Regions from separate parts of the Bacillus sp. GW823-FHT06A11 genome, predicted to be linked through region 4. Evidence: riboswitches for the same ligand, from Rfam matches in the RefSeq annotation. Region 4 holds a riboswitch; each other region holds the start of a gene.

What was found. Region 4 has a riboswitch for S-adenosylmethionine ahead of AC1Q8L_RS05060 (Na+/H+ antiporter NhaC family protein). Riboswitches for the same ligand answer to the same signal wherever they lie in the genome.
Region 1: it holds a riboswitch for S-adenosylmethionine, as region 4 does, so the genes downstream of both, AC1Q8L_RS19750 (bifunctional O-acetylhomoserine aminocarboxypropyltransferase/cysteine synthase) here and AC1Q8L_RS05060 (Na+/H+ antiporter NhaC family protein) in region 4, are expected to answer to the same signal.
Region 2: it holds a riboswitch for S-adenosylmethionine, as region 4 does, so the genes downstream of both, metK (methionine adenosyltransferase) here and AC1Q8L_RS05060 (Na+/H+ antiporter NhaC family protein) in region 4, are expected to answer to the same signal.
Region 3: it holds a riboswitch for S-adenosylmethionine, as region 4 does, so the genes downstream of both, mtnW (2,3-diketo-5-methylthiopentyl-1-phosphate enolase) here and AC1Q8L_RS05060 (Na+/H+ antiporter NhaC family protein) in region 4, are expected to answer to the same signal.

The regions. Positions count from the first base shown of each region.
Region 1 covers NZ_JBXAHS010000004.1:95,316-100,196, reverse strand. The annotation lists gene metA (homoserine O-acetyltransferase MetA) at 25-930, opposite strand; gene AC1Q8L_RS19750 (bifunctional O-acetylhomoserine aminocarboxypropyltransferase/cysteine synthase) at 914-2,212, opposite strand; SAM riboswitch class I at 2,305-2,409, opposite strand; gene AC1Q8L_RS19745 (chloride channel protein) at 2,730-3,959, shown strand; gene AC1Q8L_RS19740 (YjjG family noncanonical pyrimidine nucleotidase) at 4,005-4,700, opposite strand; gene AC1Q8L_RS19735 (transcriptional regulator YeiL) at 4,808-4,881, shown strand, end outside.
Region 2 covers NZ_JBXAHS010000002.1:58,962-63,842, forward strand. The annotation lists gene pckA (phosphoenolpyruvate carboxykinase (ATP)) at 1-888, opposite strand, end outside; SAM riboswitch class I at 1,117-1,238, shown strand; gene metK (methionine adenosyltransferase) at 1,408-2,607, shown strand; gene AC1Q8L_RS08755 (hypothetical protein) at 2,834-3,013, opposite strand; gene AC1Q8L_RS08760 (MogA/MoaB family molybdenum cofactor biosynthesis protein) at 3,250-3,759, shown strand; gene AC1Q8L_RS08765 (molybdenum cofactor guanylyltransferase) at 3,756-4,358, shown strand; gene AC1Q8L_RS08770 (glycosyltransferase family 4 protein) at 4,637-4,881, opposite strand, start outside.
Region 3 covers NZ_JBXAHS010000002.1:721,759-726,639, reverse strand. The annotation lists gene AC1Q8L_RS12370 (carbon-nitrogen family hydrolase) at 1-316, opposite strand, end outside; gene AC1Q8L_RS12365 (pyridoxal phosphate-dependent aminotransferase) at 331-1,509, shown strand; SAM riboswitch class I at 1,574-1,679, shown strand; gene mtnW (2,3-diketo-5-methylthiopentyl-1-phosphate enolase) at 1,744-2,988, shown strand; gene mtnX (2-hydroxy-3-keto-5-methylthiopentenyl-1-phosphate phosphatase) at 2,985-3,644, shown strand; gene AC1Q8L_RS12350 (methylthioribulose 1-phosphate dehydratase) at 3,641-4,279, shown strand; gene AC1Q8L_RS12345 (1,2-dihydroxy-3-keto-5-methylthiopentene dioxygenase) at 4,257-4,769, shown strand.
Region 4 covers NZ_JBXAHS010000001.1:1,024,472-1,029,352, forward strand. The annotation lists gene AC1Q8L_RS05050 (PspA/IM30 family protein) at 1-355, opposite strand, end outside; gene AC1Q8L_RS05055 (lmo0954 family membrane protein) at 403-759, opposite strand; gene AC1Q8L_RS05060 (Na+/H+ antiporter NhaC family protein) at 942-2,258, opposite strand; SAM riboswitch class I at 2,353-2,458, opposite strand; gene AC1Q8L_RS05065 (ribonuclease FAU-1 family protein) at 2,579-3,097, opposite strand; gene gltP (glutamate/aspartate:proton symporter GltP) at 3,166-4,440, opposite strand.

The sequences.
Region 1 (4,881 bases), on a different contig from region 4:
TGCCACGTGTTACACAATCTTTCTTTACAATATATAAGGGGTTTCTTGATACACGTAATAATTCAACCAATTAGAAAACAATAAATTACCATGACTCCTCCACCTAACAAGCGGCTTTTCATCTGGATTATTATGTTTAAAATAGTTTTTTGGCACATCAATATTTAATCCCTTGTCACGATCTCGTTCGTATTCTTGTTTTAACGTCTCACAACTATATTCGCTATGTCCAAGGGCAAAAACTTGCCTTCCTTCTGGCCCAATAACAAGGTGAACACCTGCTTCTTCAGAGTTTGCTAACAATGTTAATTCTTTCACTTCTCTAATATCATTCTCTCGTACTTCTGTATGACGAGAATGCGGAGCAAAAAACAATTCATCAAATCCTTGTAACAATTTCACATGTTGCTCGCAAACCTCATGTTCAAATACACCGAACATTTTTTCCTTAAGGGGATACTTTGGAACACCATAATGATAGTACAAACCAGCCTGTGCCCCCCAGCAAATATGGAGCGTAGATGTTACATTCGTTTTTGAATACTCCATAATACGTTTAAGCTCTTCCCAATAATCTACTTCTTCAAAAGAAAGAGTTTCAACTGGTGCTCCTGTAATAATGAGCCCATCAAATTTTTCATTTTCAATATCACGAAACGTTTTATAAAAGCTCGTTAAATGGTTCTGCGCTACATTACGAGACAGATGTGATTCCATATGAAGTAAATGAACATCTAATTGCAACGGTGTGTTTCCAATTAAGCGAAGTAATTGTGCCTCTGTATCTTGCTTCGTTGGCATTAAATTTAATATAGCAATTTTCAAAGCGCGTATATCTTGTGTTTCTGCTCGCTCCTTCGTCATTACAAAAATATTTTCTTTTTGCAACACTTTGCGAGCCGGTAAATCTTTATCAATTATGATCGGCATGTGTTTTGCCTCCAACTAGAGCTGCTTCCAAATCTGCAATAATATCAGAAACATCTTCTATACCAACCGATAAACGAATTAAATCAGATGTAACACCAGCTAAACGCTGATCTTCAGCATTTAATTGTCTATGCGTCGTACTAGCGGGATGTATAACGCAAGTTCGTGCATCAGCTACGTGCGTTACAAGAGTTGCTAGTTTTACATTTGCGATAAATTCTTTTGCTGCTTCTAATCCCCCTTTAATACCAAATGTTAAAACCCCACTAGCACCTTTTTTCAAATACTTTTGTGCTAACGAGTAATTTTCATTACTATCTAATCCCGGATAATTCACCCATTCAATACGTTCATGATTAGCAAGCCACTTAGCAACTGCCAGAGCATTTTCGCTATGACGCTCCATTCGTAAATGCAAAGTCTCTAAGCCAATATTGCTAATATATGCATTGAATGGGCTCATACAATTTCCATAATCTCTTAATAGTTGAACACGTGCTTTCACAATATATGCTGCTGCACCAAAGTTTTGAACGTAACTTACACCGTGATAACTTGGATCTGGTTCAACAAGCTCAGGATATTTTCCATTTGTCCAATCAAAGTTTCCACCGTCAATTACAATACCGCCTAAAGAGCTCGCATGCCCATCGATATATTTAGTCGTAGAATGAACAATAATATTTGCCCCATATTCAAACGCTTGGCATAAATAAGGAGTTGCTAATGTATTATCAACGATAAAAGGTACCTCTAATTCTTTAGCGGCAGCTGAAAATTCTTTGAAATTTAAAACATTCATCGCTGGATTTCCTAATGATTCTGCATAGATAAGTTTCGTCTTATCGTTAGCAAGTGCCGTAATTTCATCTGCCGTTAAATTTGGATTAAAGAACGTAACATCAATGCCAAGCTTACGTAAACTCACCCCAAATAAATTAAACGTTCCCCCGTAAACAGTTGAAGAGCAAAGTAAATGATCCCCACTACTACAAATATTTAAAACTGCGAGCATAATAGCTGCTTGCCCAGAAGCCGTTGCAACAGCTCCTACACCGCCTTCTAAATCTGATAACTTCTGCTCAAATGCGGCTAGAGTAGGGTTTCCAATACGCGTATAAATATATCCTTCTGCCTCTAAGTTAAATAGAGCTGCTAAATCATCCGAAGTATCGTATTTATACGTTGTGCTTTGATAAAGTGGTAAAACACGTGGTTCACCATTCTTTGGCGTATAGCCACCTTGCACACAAATCGTTCCTTTTCCCCATGATTCTCCCATCTCTCATTCTCCTTTCTTTTATACAAAATAAAAAACTGCCCCCTTCCTGAAAACAAGAAAGGAGCAGTTTGAAAACACGCTCTAAAGGCTCTTTCTTATCTCTCAGGATTACTACCTGCAGGATTTGGCACAATTCCGTTATACGGCTGTTGCCAAGGTTTCATCGGGCCTGTCCCTCCACCTTTTCTTGATAAGACTATGCAATTACCGTTGATTTTATAGCAATAATTTCCTAATGTCAAACAGTTTTTCTGAATGTTCTAAAATAAATGTTAACAGTTTCATATAAAGCAACAAAAGAAATATATTCTAGTCTATTTCAAAAAAGACCTTTAAAAAACTCAAATCAGTCTATAAAATTAAATAAGTAATTTAACCTATAAATTCAAATTCTCTAAAATTCAGCCTATATGTTGAATAGGCGGTCCTCTCAAAAAGATACTATATATATTCAATCCATTTTCCACTAGTATATTTCACTTTTTCCCTACTGAGATTTACATAACGGAGGTATAACATGACAAATAAAAAAGATATGCAGTACATACTTGCTCTATATGGCATTCTTCTAGGATCTATAGTAGGAGCTACAGTCTGGTTATTTTTAGTCACAATAAATATTGGAATCCACTTTATTTGGAGATACCTGCCTGAAGTTCTCTCTTATCCCTCTTATTACACCCTTTGCGTAACAATAATTGGCGGGGTCCTCGTTGGTCTATCACAAAAATATTTCGGTATATATCCACGCCTTATGCCTGAAGTGATGACTGAATATAAAAAAACTGGTCGAATCGAATATCGCTTTGTCCATCAGGCTACTTTAACAGCGATTATTGTTTTAATTTTCGGAGCTAGTCTTGGTCCAGAAGCCGCACTAGTTGGAATTATAGGCGGACTGTGCACATGGGTAGGGGATCGCTTTAAATTTGCCTTAAAGGGTATGAATGAGCTAACCGAGATTGGAATTGGCGCTACTTTAAGTGTCATTTTTAACGCACCATTATTCGGTTATTTAGCACCGAATGAAAATGAGGGGGAACAAATTGCTGCTTTTTCTAAAGGAAAAAAGGCAATTGTATACTTAGCTACTACTTTCGCAGGTTTTTCTGTTTATTTACTACTGAGTAAACTCGATAATCGTGGATCCTTTATTGTTGATTTCGGGGAAGGTGCACTTTCTTTCAATGAATGGATCGCATTTCTTCCACTTGCTAGTATAGGTGCTATAGTTGGTTTCTTTTATTTCAAGTTAGAATTCACATTAGAGAAGTTAATTCACCCTTTTAGGGAATACAAGCTGACACTCGGAATTATCGGTGGCATTTTATTAGGAATTGCAGGAACTTTTCTTCCGTACACATTATTTTCAGGGGAACATCAATTAAAAGAGTTAGTTGTTGAATGGAGCCATTTATCTTTTTGGATACTACTTCTTTCAGGGATTTTAAAGTTGTGTATTACTGCCGTTTGTTTGAACACAGGGTGGCGGGGTGGACATATATTCCCAATTATATTTTCCGGATCAAGTATTGGATACGCTATAGCATCTATTCTTCCTATAGATCCAGTAGCATCCGTTGCTATCGTAACGACAGCAATTTCGAGCTATGCGTTACGAAAGCCAATAGCTATAACATTACTATTACTTATGTTTTTCCCGCTTAATTTACTATTGCCAATGCTTGGTGCAGCTGCTATCGGGAATGCCTTTCCACTCCCAAAACATAACGAAAATACAAATTAACAAAAATAGACATTGGAGACGAAAGCTCCACTGTCTATTTTTTTATTACACATGCTGCTTTAATAACGCTTCTAACTCCTCAAAATTATGCACTTCATATGTCGGTATAATCCCACTATCATTTAACTTCCTTTCTGGATTAAACCAACAAGTATCAATTCCCGCTACATATCCACCTTTAATATCCGCGCTTAATGAATCCCCAATAATCAGCCCTTCTTCAGGTGCAAAGTTAGGAATCCGTTCAAAAACATAATCAAAATACTCTTTCATCGGCTTTTGAAAACCTGTATCTTCCGAAACAAAAACATCTTTAAACAATGAATGTAACCCTGCATTACGCAAACGTTTATCTTGCGTCTTAGAAACACCATTTGTCACTATATACAACTCATACTCCCCTTGAATTTGATTTATAAATTCAAACGCACCTTGCATGAGTTGATTTCCTTCTTCTAAGTAGTTACGGTAATTATTTTCGAATAATATTCCATCTACTTCTTCTCCATACTCTTTAAACAACAGAGAGAATCGTGTATTTACAACTTCATTGCGTGATAGTTCCCCTTTTTCAAAAGCATCCCAAAGACCTTTATTTATTTTTTTATAACGAGCCTCTATCTCGTCTGTTAAAGGGATTCCCTTCTCTTCAAAAAGCACCCGTAAAGCCACTTTTTCAGCCTTTTGGAAATCTAATAATGTATCATCTACATCAAATAGCAATGTTTTATATTTTTTCATAAACTCATCACACTCTCTTTTCTACAAAAACAAATTTACATAAATCGTATCATTCCTTCTTGTAAAGATAATAGGAGATATCTCATACTATAAATAGAGGTGAAAATATGAAAATCAGCAAAAATGAGGAAGAAATTTATCAATACATGCAAATCCATCAATTCCATACCCTATTTTCATT
Region 2 (4,881 bases), on a different contig from region 4:
TTCTAAAACAGATCCAAATTTGATTGCATCGAAAATTTGTGGTTCTTTCTCGTGAGAAAGGTTTACACATTTTGCATAGCAACCGCCTTCAATATTGAATACACCGTTATCAGACCAACCGTGCTCATCATCACCGATTAATTTACGGTTTGGATCAGCAGATAATGTTGTTTTACCTGTTCCAGATAAACCGAAGAATAGTGCTACGTCGCCTTCTTCACCTACGTTTGCAGAGCAATGCATAGAAAGGATATCTTGTTCAGGTAATAAGAAGTTCATAATAGAGAAGATTGATTTTTTCATTTCTCCAGCGTATTCTGTACCACCAATTAGTACGATACGTTTTTCGAATGAAACCATAATGAATGCTTCAGAGTTTGTACCGTCAACAGCTGGATCAGCTTTGAAATTCGGTGCAGAAACAATTGTGAACTCTGATTCATGAGTTGTTAATTCTTCTTCAGTTGGACGAATGAATAATTGATGTACAAATAAATTGTGCCATGCATATTCGTTAATAACTTGAATTGGTAGGCGGTAATTGCGGTCAGCGCCTGCAAATCCTTTGAAGACGAATAACTCTTCTTTTTCTTTTAAGTATTCTAAAACTTTAGTATATAATTTATTAAAATGTTCTTCAGAAATCGGTTGGTTCACAGCTCCCCAAGCAATTTTGTCAGCAACCGATGCTTCTTTCACAATAAATTTATCTTTAGGAGAACGTCCTGTATATTTTCCAGTTGAAGCAGAAACGGCACCAGTCGAAGTTAATTTCCCTTCATTTCGCATTAATACTTTTTCCACTAATTGCGGAACACTTAGTTGAATCTGTGCATTGCTTCCGTTCAATAATTCGTGTAAACCAATTTGGACATTCACAGTACTCATATTTATATACCATCCTTTTCATTTAATGAAATATTTCTCGTAATCCCCAACAAGAGTATAACACAATTATATAAATAATGTATACTATTTATTTCTTTTTGTTTGTGTGAATGTATTATTTCCCTATTAATATTTCATTTCAGGCGTATTGAGAAAAACTTTCAGGAAAATGTGAATATTAATTGACAAATGAATATCATTTCTTTAGTATAGGTTGGGACGGATACTCTCTTATCCCGAGCTGGCGGAGGGACAGGCCCGATGAAGCCCAGCAACCTCACTTGTATTGATAAATGCAGGTGAATAGGTGCTAAAACCTGTGCGAGGCTACAGGTCTCGAACGATAAGAGCGAAGGGCAAAAAGCAGTATGCAAGTAGCAAATTAAACCTTTCCTCTATGTAAAGTAGGAAAGGTTTTTCTGTATGCTTGTGTGGGAGAATAAATGTATGTCGCAGTTTGTGGCAAATTAAGGATGAGTTCCGTACAATATATACAATTACTGTAGGGAGGTTTACCACATGACAAAAAAACGTCATCTGTTCACATCTGAGTCTGTAACTGAAGGACATCCAGATAAAATTTGTGACCAAATTTCTGATTCAATTTTAGATGCGATCTTATCAAAAGACGCAAATGCACGTGTAGCTTGTGAAACAACTGTAACAACTGGTTTAGTATTGGTAGCGGGGGAAATTACGACTTCTACTTACGTAGATATTCCAAAAATCGTTCGTGAAACAATTCAAGGCATTGGTTACACACGCGCAAAATACGGATTCGATGCAGAAACTTGTGCTGTTTTAACATCTATCGATGAGCAGTCTGCTGACATCGCTATGGGTGTTGACCAAGCGCTAGAAGCACGCGAAGGTCAAATGACTGACGCTGAGATTGAGGCAATTGGTGCAGGAGACCAAGGTTTAATGTTTGGTTTCGCATGTAATGAAACACAAGAGTTAATGCCACTTCCAATCTCGCTTGCTCACAAATTAGCTCGCCGTTTAACTGAAGTACGTAAAGATGATACATTATCATACTTACGTCCAGATGGAAAAACGCAAGTTACAGTTGAGTATGATGAAAATGGTAAACCAGTACGTGTTGATACTATCGTAATTTCTACACAACATCACCCAGATGTTACATGGGAAGAAATCGATCGCGACTTAAAAGAGCACGTAATTAAAGCTGTAGTACCAGCAGAATTAATGGATGGAGAAACGAAATTCTTCATTAATCCAACTGGCCGCTTCGTAATTGGTGGACCACAAGGTGATGCTGGTTTAACAGGACGTAAAATCATCGTTGATACTTACGGTGGATACGCTCGCCATGGCGGCGGTGCATTCTCTGGTAAAGATGCAACAAAAGTTGACCGTTCTGCAGCATATGCAGCTCGTTATGTTGCGAAAAACATCGTAGCAGCTGGTCTTGCTGACAAAGCAGAAGTACAACTTGCATACGCAATCGGTGTAGCACAACCAGTATCAATTTCAGTTGATACATTCGGCACAGGTAAAGTATCTGAAGACGTACTAGTAGAACTAGTTCGTAACAACTTCGATCTTCGCCCAGCTGGTATTATTAAAATGCTAGACTTACGTCGCCCAATTTACAAACAAACAGCAGCTTACGGCCACTTCGGACGTACTGATGTAGATCTTTCATGGGAACGTACAGACAAAGCTGCAGCTTTAAAAGAGCAAGCTGGTCTATAATATATGAAAAAAAGCTTTGCGCGGTGAGCGCAAAGCTTTTTTTATTTCGTTTTACTTACAATTTGAATGCATGATTTGCAATATACTTCGCCTTCTAGCTCAATATACTTTTTCGTATTAGTCATGCCACTTGCTGGAAAAGGCATATGAATCCATGCCTTTTCATACGTTTGTATTTCCTTTTACATGATTTACAAAGGGTGGATTTCTTCTGGAAGATATGCAATCAACCTTTCATTTGACGTGCTTTACCTGCGCAAAAGGCACTGCTTAGTAAAAATAGTGTCGCGAATATAATGCTTACTAATGTAGCGTATGGAATTGCACCTTTTAAGGAAAAGCCGACAGTGATTGAAGCGATGAATAAGAGGATGAATGTTGTTGTTAATTTTTTATAAAGTTCCATACTATGTAGACCTCCAATTTATTTTTTAGTACAAGTTTTAAAATTGAATTCTATTATGTAGAAAATATAAAGAGTAACTAAAGATATGTAGTCTAGGAGTATAAGAAAGTGCAGTTTCCTTTTTGTGGGTTAGTATACTTATATTGTATCATGGCGCATGATTGGCTTCATACATAATTGTGTAAAGATATGTATGATAAAATGAAGAAAAGTCTTTAAGAAAGGAAAGATAAAAAATGAGTGTAACTGAACATAAAAAACAAGCTCCAAAAGAAGTGCGTTGCAAGATTGTTACGATTTCCGATACACGTACGGAAGAAACGGATAAGAGCGGACAACTATTACATGAATTGTTAAAAGAAGCGGGCCATACAGTAACCTCTTATGAAATTGTAAAAGATGATAAAGAAAGTATTCAGCAAGCAGTGTTAGCTGGTTATCATAAGGAAGATGTAGATGTTGTATTAACAAATGGCGGTACTGGTATTACGAAGCGTGATGTAACAATTGAAGCAGTGTCAGCTCTATTAGATAAAGAGATTGTCGGGTTTGGTGAGTTGTTCCGCATGATTAGTTATTTAGAAGATATCGGGAGCAGCGCAATGTTAAGTAGAGCGATTGGGGGTACAATTGGGCGCAAAGTAGTTTTCTCGATGCCAGGATCGAGCGGGGCGGTTCGCCTTGCGATGAATAAATTAATTTTACCGGAATTAGGCCATATTACATTTGAGCTACATCGCCAATGAGTAGGTGGGCTGGAATTGTATTAGCGGGCGGTATGTCGAGTAGATTTGGTGAGCCGAAAGCGTTAGCGAGCTGGCAAGGTAGTACTTTTATTGAGCATATTTTGAAAGAGATGACAAGTGCGCTCCAAGAAGTTGTAGTCATTAGTCATTCTGATATAAAAGAGCGAGTAGAGCAATTCGTACAAGTTCCTGTTATAGAAGATATCCCGCACTATAAAGGGAATGGACCGCTGGCCGGTATTGTATCAGGAATGGAATACATAGAAGCAGATTGGTATGCTATTATGCCTTGCGATGCGCCAAATGTTTCGCATGAATGGTTTACCATTTTACTGGAGCAAACGAGCAATGAATATGATGCAGTTGTACCTATTATTAATGGAAGAAAACAGCCGCTGCTTGCAGCGTATCATAACCGTGTGAAAGAAAAGATTTATGCTTTACTTCAGGAAGAGAAAAGAAGTATGGGGCAGCTTTTATCACAATGTAATGTGAAGTATGTTGCTGGAGAAGATGTACAAGCGAATACAGATTGGTTTATAAATGTAAATACAAAAGAAGAATATGTGCAGGCTCAAAAAGACCTTTCAAATGAATGAAAGGTTTTTTGATATACAGAATTGGGGAACAATTGCTGTATAAAGGTATGTGAGTAAGTTGATTTTAAGGGGAATTCTTAAAATCATTATACAGCAAAAACACTGTATAACCATATATTAATTTTTATGGGTTTTTATTACAAGTCTGTTTAGTTATGTTTATTTTTGCTATAATGAATATGGAAATAAATGATATTTCACCTTATGTATCATTCATTCAACTAAAATTTACAAGTGTGTAATAAACTCCCTTCGTTTTTTGAAGGGAGTTTTTCTGTTCAAGCAAGTAACTCTGATGCGGTATGCTGAAGGACTTCTTCATACTGGTTAAGTAAGCCGCGAAAGATCTCATCCCAGCTTTTTGATTTTGCAAAAGATGAAGCTGCTATTCCCATCTGCTCAAGTTTTTCTTCATTTTGCAATAAAGAATAAATGGATGATAGAAATGCATCCTCATTTTTAGGGGGACAAAGAATTCCCGTTTTTCCATCTGTAATAATATTTTTAACCCCGCCACTATTTG
Region 3 (4,881 bases), on a different contig from region 4:
TATGTACATCATATTGCTTCGCCCATTCTATTAACTTTTCTTTCGTTTCCACTCCATCCCTATCTGCAATTTCAGAAAGTCTCGTTAAATCATATCCTGTTGTCCATAGTTCTGGTAAGACGATAACATCTGGCCTTTCCTTCATAGCTTCGCTTATTTTATTTTTAGCATTCTCAATATTTTTTTCTACATCTCCAAAAACAATATCCATTTGAATACATGCGACTTTCATTTTTTCAGCCCCATTCTTATTTTTTTCTTTACAAAATACTGGAAAGATTATATCATTTGTCACTAGAATTGTAACAACTTTCAAAAGAGGTGGAAAGTATGAAATTATTTCAACCTTCTGAGATAGTAACATCATTGCCAACACAATTTTTCGCTTCACTTGTTGCAAAAGTTAACAAAGTCGTTGCAGCTGGTCACGATGTTATTAATCTAGGTCAAGGTAATCCAGATCAACCAACACCGCAGCATATCGTAAAAGCTTTACAAGATGCTGCCGAAAAGACCATTCATCATAAATATCCGCCATTTCGCGGACATGAAAGCTTAAAGGAAGCCGTGACTACATTCTATAAACGTGAATACGGCGTCGAATTAAACCCAAAAACTGAAGTTGCTATTTTGTTTGGTGGGAAGGCTGGACTAGTAGAATTACCAATTTGTTTTACAAATCCTGGTGATACAATTCTCGTTCCGGATCCAGGCTATCCAGATTATTTATCTGGGGTTGCCTTAGCAAAGGCACACTTTGAAACCATGCCGCTTATTGCAGAAAATCATTTTTTACCGGATTATAAAAAAATTGACGACTCTATCGCTGAACGGGCAAAGTTAATGTTTTTAAACTATCCAAATAACCCTACAGGTGCTACTGCATCAAAAGATTTTTTTGATACAACCATTCATTTTGCTAATAAACATAATATATTAGTTGTTCACGATTTCGCTTACGGTGCTATCGGATTTGATGGTCAAAAACCTGTTAGTTTCTTGCAAGCAGATGGTTCGAAAGATATAGGAATTGAAATTTACACGTTATCAAAAACTTTCAATATGGCTGGCTGGCGTATTGCTTTTGCAGTTGGAAATGAAAGTGTCATCGAAACCATTAACCTATTGCAAGATCATATGTATGTTAGTATTTTTGGTGCAATTCAAGATGCTGCTCGCGAAGCACTATTAAGTTCACAGTCTTGTGTAGTAGATCTTGTAAATAGTTACGAATCTCGGAGAAACGCTCTTATTTCAGCTTGTCACTCAATTGGTTGGAATGTAGACATTCCAACCGGATCATTCTTTGCATGGCTTCCTGTACCAGAAGGTTATACATCCGAGCAATTTTCTGATATTTTACTAGAAAAAGCACACGTTGCAGTTGCTCCTGGTGTTGGATTTGGTGAACATGGCGAAGGGTATGTCCGTGTTGGTCTCTTGCATACAGAAGATAGATTACGAGAAGCCATTAATCGAATTGATAAATTAAATTTTTTCAAAAAGTAATTGACAACATGAAAAATATCTGACAAAATTCAGTTATCTTAAAAATTTAAACATTTCTAAATACTTCTTATCAAGAGCAGGTGGAGGGACGAGCCCGACGAAACCCGGCAACCGATCTACAATCGTAGACACGGTGCTAATTCTCGCAGCATTATGCTGACAGATAAGGAGCTGGTTGTAAAAAAACCTCTCCTTAGCTGAGAGGTTTTTTTATTTAACTAGGAGGTTATAACAATGAGCGGAATTATAGCGACGTATTTAATCCATGATGATTCACATAACTTAGAAAAAAAAGCTGAGCAAATTGCTCTTGGTTTAACAATTGGCTCTTGGACTCATTTGCCACAATTATTGCAAGAACAATTAAAGCAACATAAAGGCAACGTCATTCATATTGAGGAATTAGCTGAACATGAACATACGAATTCGTATTTACGTAAAAAAGTAGAACGCGGAATTATTAAAATCGAATATCCGTTATTAAACTTCAGTCCAGATTTACCAGCAATTTTAACGACTACATTTGGAAAGCTATCCCTTGATGGCGAAGTAAAATTAATTGACTTAACTTTTTCAGAAGAATTGAAAGAACATTTTCCTGGTCCAAAATTCGGGATAGATGGGATTCGAAACCTTTTACAAGTGCATGATCGTCCCCTTTTAATGAGTATTTTTAAAGGAATGATTGGACGAAATATTGGGTATTTAAAAACGCAATTACGTGATCAAGCAAGTGGTGGTGTAGATATAGTAAAAGATGATGAAATATTATTTGAAAATGCATTAACACCACTTACGAAACGCATTGTATCTGGAAAAGAAGTTTTACAATCCGTATATGAAACATACGGACATAAAACGTTATATGCCGTAAATTTAACAGGACGAACTTTTGATTTAAAAGAAAATGCGAAACGTGCAGTGCAAGCTGGAGCTGATATTCTATTATTTAACGTATTTGCTTACGGACTAGATGTACTGCAATCACTTGCAGAAGATGATGAAATCCCAGTTCCTATTATGGCACACCCTGCTGTAAGTGGTGCTTATTCAGCATCTAAGTTATATGGAATTTCATCTCCATTATTACTCGGAAAGCTACTACGCTATGCTGGGGCTGACTTTTCATTATTCCCATCTCCATACGGAAGTGTTGCGCTAGAAAAAGAGGAAGCTCTTGCTATCTCAAAATATTTAACTGAAGACGATGCATTTTTCAAGAAGAGCTTTTCTGTTCCATCTGCTGGTATTCACCCTGGTTTCGTTCCCTTTATTGTACGAGATTTCGGTAAAGATGTTGTTATTAATGCTGGCGGCGGGATACATGGACATCCAAATGGAGCGCAAGGCGGTGGTAAAGCTTTCCGTACTGCAATTGATGCTACTTTGCAAAATAAACCACTCCATGAAGTAGATGACATAAATTTGCATAGTGCACTACAAATATGGGGAAATCCCTCTCATGAGGTGAAATTATGAGTATTCAAGTATTTTGTGATTTCGATGGCACGATTACAAATAATGATAACATTATGTCCATTATGGAAAAATTCGCACCACCAGAAGCTGAAGAAGTAAAGAATAGAATTTTATCACAAGAGCTATCTATTCAAGAAGGTGTTTCTCAATTATTTCGATTAATACCTACTCATCTGCACGATGAAATTATTCAATTTTTAATAGAAACTGCTGAAATTCGTAATGGTTTTCATGAATTTATACAATTTGTAAATGAAAATAACATTTCTTTTTACGTTATATCAGGTGGAATGGATTTCTTCGTCTATCCACTCTTACAAGGACTCATTCCAAAAGAGCAAATTTACTGTAATGAAACAGATTTTTCAAATGAATACATTACGGTGAATTGGCCTCATCCTTGTGATCATCATTGTCAAAATCATTGCGGATTATGTAAATCATCACTCATCCGTAAATTGAGTGATACGAATGACTTCCATATTGTGATTGGAGATTCAATTACTGATTTACAAGCTGCGAAACAAGCAGATAAAGTATTTGCTCGTGACTTCCTTATTACAAAGTGTGAAGAGAATTATATTGCTTATACACCGTTTGAAACATTCCATGATATTCAAAATGAATTAAAACATTTGTTGGAGGTGAAATCATGAAACAACTTTTTCGTCAATGGTATGACTTAAGCGAGATAAAAAAAGAATTAACAACTCGAAATTGGTTCCCAGCAACAAGTGGTAATATTTCTATAAAAGTTAGTCATGAGCCACTTACTTTTCTCATTACAGCAAGCGGTAAAGATAAAACAAAAACCACTCCAGATGATTTTCTATTAGTAGATCATGTAGGAGTTCCCGTTTTAGAGACTGAATTACGCCCTTCAGCAGAAACAATATTGCATACACATATTTATAACAATACGAATGCCGGGTGCGTACTTCATGTTCATACAACTGATAATAATGTCATCACAAATTTATATAGTGATGCAGTTACCCTTCAAAATCAAGAAATTATTAAAGCTCTCGATATTTGGGAAGAAGGGGCAACAATTCACATTCCTATTATCGAAAACCATGCCCATATCCCAACGCTTGGAGAAAACTTCCGAAAGCATATACAAGGTGATTCGGGAGCGGTATTAATCCGTAACCACGGTATTACCGTATGGGGCCGAGATAGCTTTGATGCAAAGAAGAGATTAGAAGCTTATGAGTTTTTATTCCAATTTCATATAAAACTATTATCAATTCAAGGAGGCGTTTCTAATGGCGCAAATTCGTATTCATGAAGTAAATACTCGTATTGAAAATGAAGTGGAAGTATCTAAATTTCTACAAGAGGAAGGCGTTTTATATGAGAAATGGAATATTTCTAAACTTCCTACTCATTTAAATGAAAATTATTCTTTAACAGATGAAAACAAAGCTGAAATATTAGCTGTTTTTTCAAAAGAAATCGCTGATGTTTCAGCACGTCGAGGTTATAAAGCACATGATGTAATTTCACTTTCAAATAGCACACCTAACCTTGACGAATTATTAATTAATTTCCAAAAAGAACATCATCATACAGACGACGAAGTCCGCTTTATCGTCAGTGGTCATGGCATTTTCGCTATTGAAGGCAAAGATGGGAAATTCTTTGATGTTGAACTTGAGCCAGGCGATCTAATATCTGTTCCAGAAAATGCAAGACATTATTTTACCTTGCAAGATGATCGTCAAGTTGTAGCTATTCGTATTTTTGTAACAACTGAAGGCTGGGTTCCAATCTATTAAGGTAGTTAGTTGAATAAAAGGACTTGGATCCCCTTTTCCAAACTTTTATTCACTCTACATATATACATCCTCCTATGGAACAGGCTTATTTCACTTTTGAAATAAGCCTGAT
Region 4 (4,881 bases):
TTTGCTCTACAACACCTGCATACATTTCTTCTAATCGAGTTACTTGCCCTTCATAATAAGCTACCTCTTCTAACGCACGTTCGTGCAATTGTAATTCGCCTGCTTCTTGAGCAATGATAGCTTGCTTTGATCTTTTGTTAACGAAATAACGTGCTTGCTCAAGCTCACGAGCAAAGTTAGATTTTAATGTTTTATGACGTTCAATTAACTTCTCAATTTTTGTTATTTCACGCTCACTATCACGTAAATATTGGTTTAACATCGCAATTGGATTTTTTCTTTCCTTCTCATCTAACACGTTATGAAAATCAGCTAAAATTGCATCGCGTACACGTCCGAATAAAGATTGTTTCATTATAAATCTTCCTCTCTTCTACTTTATTTATAATTTGATTTATTGTTTTAGTTTTTCATTAATTTGTTCCACTCATCTTCAAAGTTGCTATATGGTTTAGAACTTTCTGGAGCAGATTCAACAACTACATCTTTTTCTTTTTTCCACTCACGGTATCCGTAGTATAAAACCACTAAAGCAGCGATACCGATTAATGCTGGTGAATGAGAAAGCGCAATGGATAAACCGATTAAACCAACAATACCCCAAGCTAACTTTCCAAAAAATGACTTAGCTCGCACAAATGATTTATAGCTCCAATATACAACTCCTGCTCCGATTGCGAATCCTACAATACCAGCAAGACTACCAAGAGCAATTAAAGCCAAAATACCGGCTGCGATAAACGCTAGAAATTGTTTCATCTTGTGCTTGCCTCCCTTCGATTTGATACTCTTATCTTAACTATTTTTTCATCTTTCCATAACGAGCTTAAGAACCGTTTTTAACTCAGACTTAAGACCGAGTCATATTCAGCCCTTTACGCAAAAAAACGTGCAGAGTTTATTCTCTGCACGTTTTTTTAATTACTAACATTCATATTAAATTAAGCTGTTTTATGATACTCTTTTTTCTCAGCTACTTTAGAAAATCTTGGAAATCCAATTAAAATAGAAACAATCCCACATACTCCAACTAAGATTGGATAAAATGCATATGGCAACAATTCAACCGGAGATAACGCTGCAAATCCTGCTGCCGTTAACATTTGGGCACCGTACGGAATTAATCCTTGTACACAACATGAGAAAAGATCTAATACACTCGCTGATTTACGAGGGTCTATTTCATATTGATCTGCAATATTTTTTGCAAGCGGGCCTGTAAAAATAATCGAAATCGTATTATTCGCTGTACACATATTCGTCATACTTACTAAACCAGCAATACCAAATTCCGCACCTTTTTTCGAACGAATATTACGTGTTAATACATTCATTAAATATTGAATACCACCATTATATTGGATTAATTCAACCATACCGCCAATTAATATAGCAAGTAATACTAACTCCATCATACCGCCCATTCCAGTCGTTACACTTTTAAAGAAACTTTCTAACGTGTAACTTCCATCTATAAGACCGATAACACCAGATAATACAGTTCCACCAGTTAATACAATAAGTACATTCCAGCCAAGTAGCGCTGTAATAAGTACTCCTGCGTACGGTAAAATCTTTATCCAATCAAAGCTATGTGCTTTAATTTGCGTGTCACTTCCTGAAGTAACTATTACTAATAGTACAATTGTAATAATAGCCGCTGGTAACACAATTAAAAAATTCGTTTTAAACTTATCTTTCATTTCTGTTCCTTGTGAACGAACAGCTGCGATTGTTGTATCTGAAATAAATGATAAATTATCACCAAACATCGCTCCCCCAACAACAGTAGCCATTGCAAGCGCAATTGAGATATCAGTTTGACCACTAATACCTACAGCAATCGGCGCTAATGCTGCAATTGTTCCCATTGAAGTTCCCATTGCTAATGAAATAAATGCACCAATAACAAAGATTCCAGCTACGATAAATCCTGGCGGTAAAATAGTTAACGCTAAATTAACAGTTGAGTCTACTCCGCCCATTCCTTTAGCCGTTTCAGAAAATGCACCTGCAAGCACAAAAATTAATACCATAATCATAATATCCGGATTTCCTGCACCTTTAGCGAACCGCTCGACTTTCACATTAAAACTTTCTTTACGATTCATCACTAAAGCGATTCCTACAGCAATTGAAATTGCTACAAGTATCGGCAATTTATAGAAATCACCTGTAATAATTCCAGAACCAATGAATAGCGCCAAAAATATCCCAAGTGGTAATAAAGCTAAACCATTTCCTCTCGTTTCTTTCAAAGTACCATCTCTCCCTAGTTTCAACCTTTTTCTAATGAATAACAAAAGACCTCTTCCGATGAGAAGAGGTCTTATACATCTATAAGAAACGCTCTTCTCATCTTTCAAGCACATGCTTGCTGGATTTGGCACAGCACTCTGAAATCGAGTCCGCTGCCGAGGCATCGTAGGGCCAGTCCCTCCGCCTCTCTTTATAAGAAGGTTTCATATTTATTTTTTAATAATAATTTCTTCCCTAACTTTACTCGCTTACAAAACAAAAGTCAATTATTTTTTGTATAGATTTTTTTGGTAATTATACAAAAATTTGAATACAATAATCATTTTAACTTTTCGATTTCTTCTTCCAATATTGAAATCCAATAAAATTCACTATTTTTTATTGCTTCTAATATCCATTTCGTAGTGTACCAAGCTAACTCATACTCTTCCTTCGTGACATCGCCACTTTTATAAGCATCCTCTAGCTCCTCTTCATCTAATACATACACCTTACCGCTAGGTAATAATACTACATCTAAATATAAATCATCAAAATACGGTAAACCACGATCGTCTATTTCATATTCTTTCGTCACATCAATATAATATTGCACTAAATTGTGCCTATCATCTAACATAGCTGTAATCGCAAAGTTCTTTCCATTAATGAAATATTGAACCCACATATACCCATCACTTGCAATACAAATTTCTTTACCATCATATTCTTTACAACTAGGCTCTCTCACCTTTTTTATATCCAGTATTCCGAGCATTCCCTCTTCCACTTGCTTAAGCCTATAACTCTTTTCTATTAGTCTTTTCCACGAAGAACCGTCACCATATTTACGTTTCATTATGTATACTCCTCTTCTATATACAGAAAAGCTCCCACATATTATGTGAGAGCTTGTTCATATTATAATTAAGCAGCTTGACCCTTTTCAGAAATCTCTTTTAAATAAGCTTGTCCTTTTTCAGCGTCATATTGACCTTCCCACTTAGACATAACTACAGCTGCTAAAGAGTTTCCTACAACGTTAACTGCTGTACGAGCCATATCTAAAATACGGTCAATACCAGCAATGAACGCTAAACCTTCAGGTGGAATACCTACTGTACCAAGTGTCGCTAATAATACAACGAATGATACGCCCGGTACACCTGCGATACCTTTTGATGTAACCATTAATACAAGTAATAATGTAATTTGTTGTGTAATAGATAAATCAATACCGTACATTTGCGCCAAGAAAATAGCTGCAATTGCTTGATATAAAGTTGATCCATCTAAGTTAAATGAATAACCTGTCGGAATAACGAAAGATGTAATTGCTTTCGGACAACCGAATTTCTCCATTTTCTCCATGATTTTTGGTAAAACTGTTTCTGAGCTTGCTGTAGAATACGCTAAGATCAGCTCGTCTTTTAAAATCTTAAAGAATTGGAAAATGTTAATTCCAAATATTTTCGCTGTAAGTCCTAAGACAACTACGACGAAGAAGATCATTGCTCCATATACGACAATTAGTAATTTCCCTAATGGAATTAATGAAGCAAGACCAAATGTAGAAACTGTAACACCAATTAGTGCAAACACACCAAATGGTGCAAATTTCATAACTTGGTTTGTTACATAAAACATTGCATCAGCTACACCTTGGAAAAATTGAAGAACTGGTCTTCCTCTCTCACCAATTGCTGCTACACCTAAACCAAATAGTACAGAGAAGAAGATAATAGCAAGCATATCTCCGTCAGCCAATGACTTCATAATGTTCGTTGGAACAATATTTACAAACGTATCTGCAAATGAATGACTTTGTACTTGCTCTGTCGTATGTGTATATTTCGAAATATCTGTCTTTGTTAACTGCTCCATATTTACGCCTTTTCCTGGTTGGAAAATATTCGCTATTAATAGACCAACAATAATTGCAATTGTTGTAATAATTTCAAAGTAAAGAATTGTTTTTCCGCCTAGTCGACCTAGTTTTTTAACATCGCCAACACCAGCAACCCCAACAACAATACTTGCTACAACAATCGGTACAACGATCATTTTAATTAATCGGATGAAAATATCACCAATTGGTTGTAAGTACTTAACAACAGCTGGATTATCAAAGAAAATCGCCCCAACCGCAATACCAAGCGCAAGCCCTATTAATATTTGCCATGCAAGTCCTATTCTTTTCATATTTGTTGTAACCCCCTCTTCGATGTGTCACTCTATCTCTCATTCTATCTCTATAAAACTAAGAAATTAAGAGTATTACATATTATTCGACAATTCACTACATTTTGTCCCTGTTAAAAATCATAAATCAAAATTTAAAATCTGACAACAAAATAACTTTCCCCGAATGCAAATAATTTTCTTGACAAAAAATAAACCCATGTTAGAAAACCTCACATGAGAACGATTCCTTACTAGTGTTTTATTAGCTTTCTAAGTACTATTTCACCCCATAAAAACTATTACTTTCCTCCTGTATTTTACAGATAAATCCCAAAATATACCTTTATTACAGCCATAAATAAAATGTAAGTACTATGACAATTAAAGTTGAAAAATGATAAATTCCGACAAAACTTAGCAATTTTATAAAGTTTTCTTTACATTATGATTACAACGATA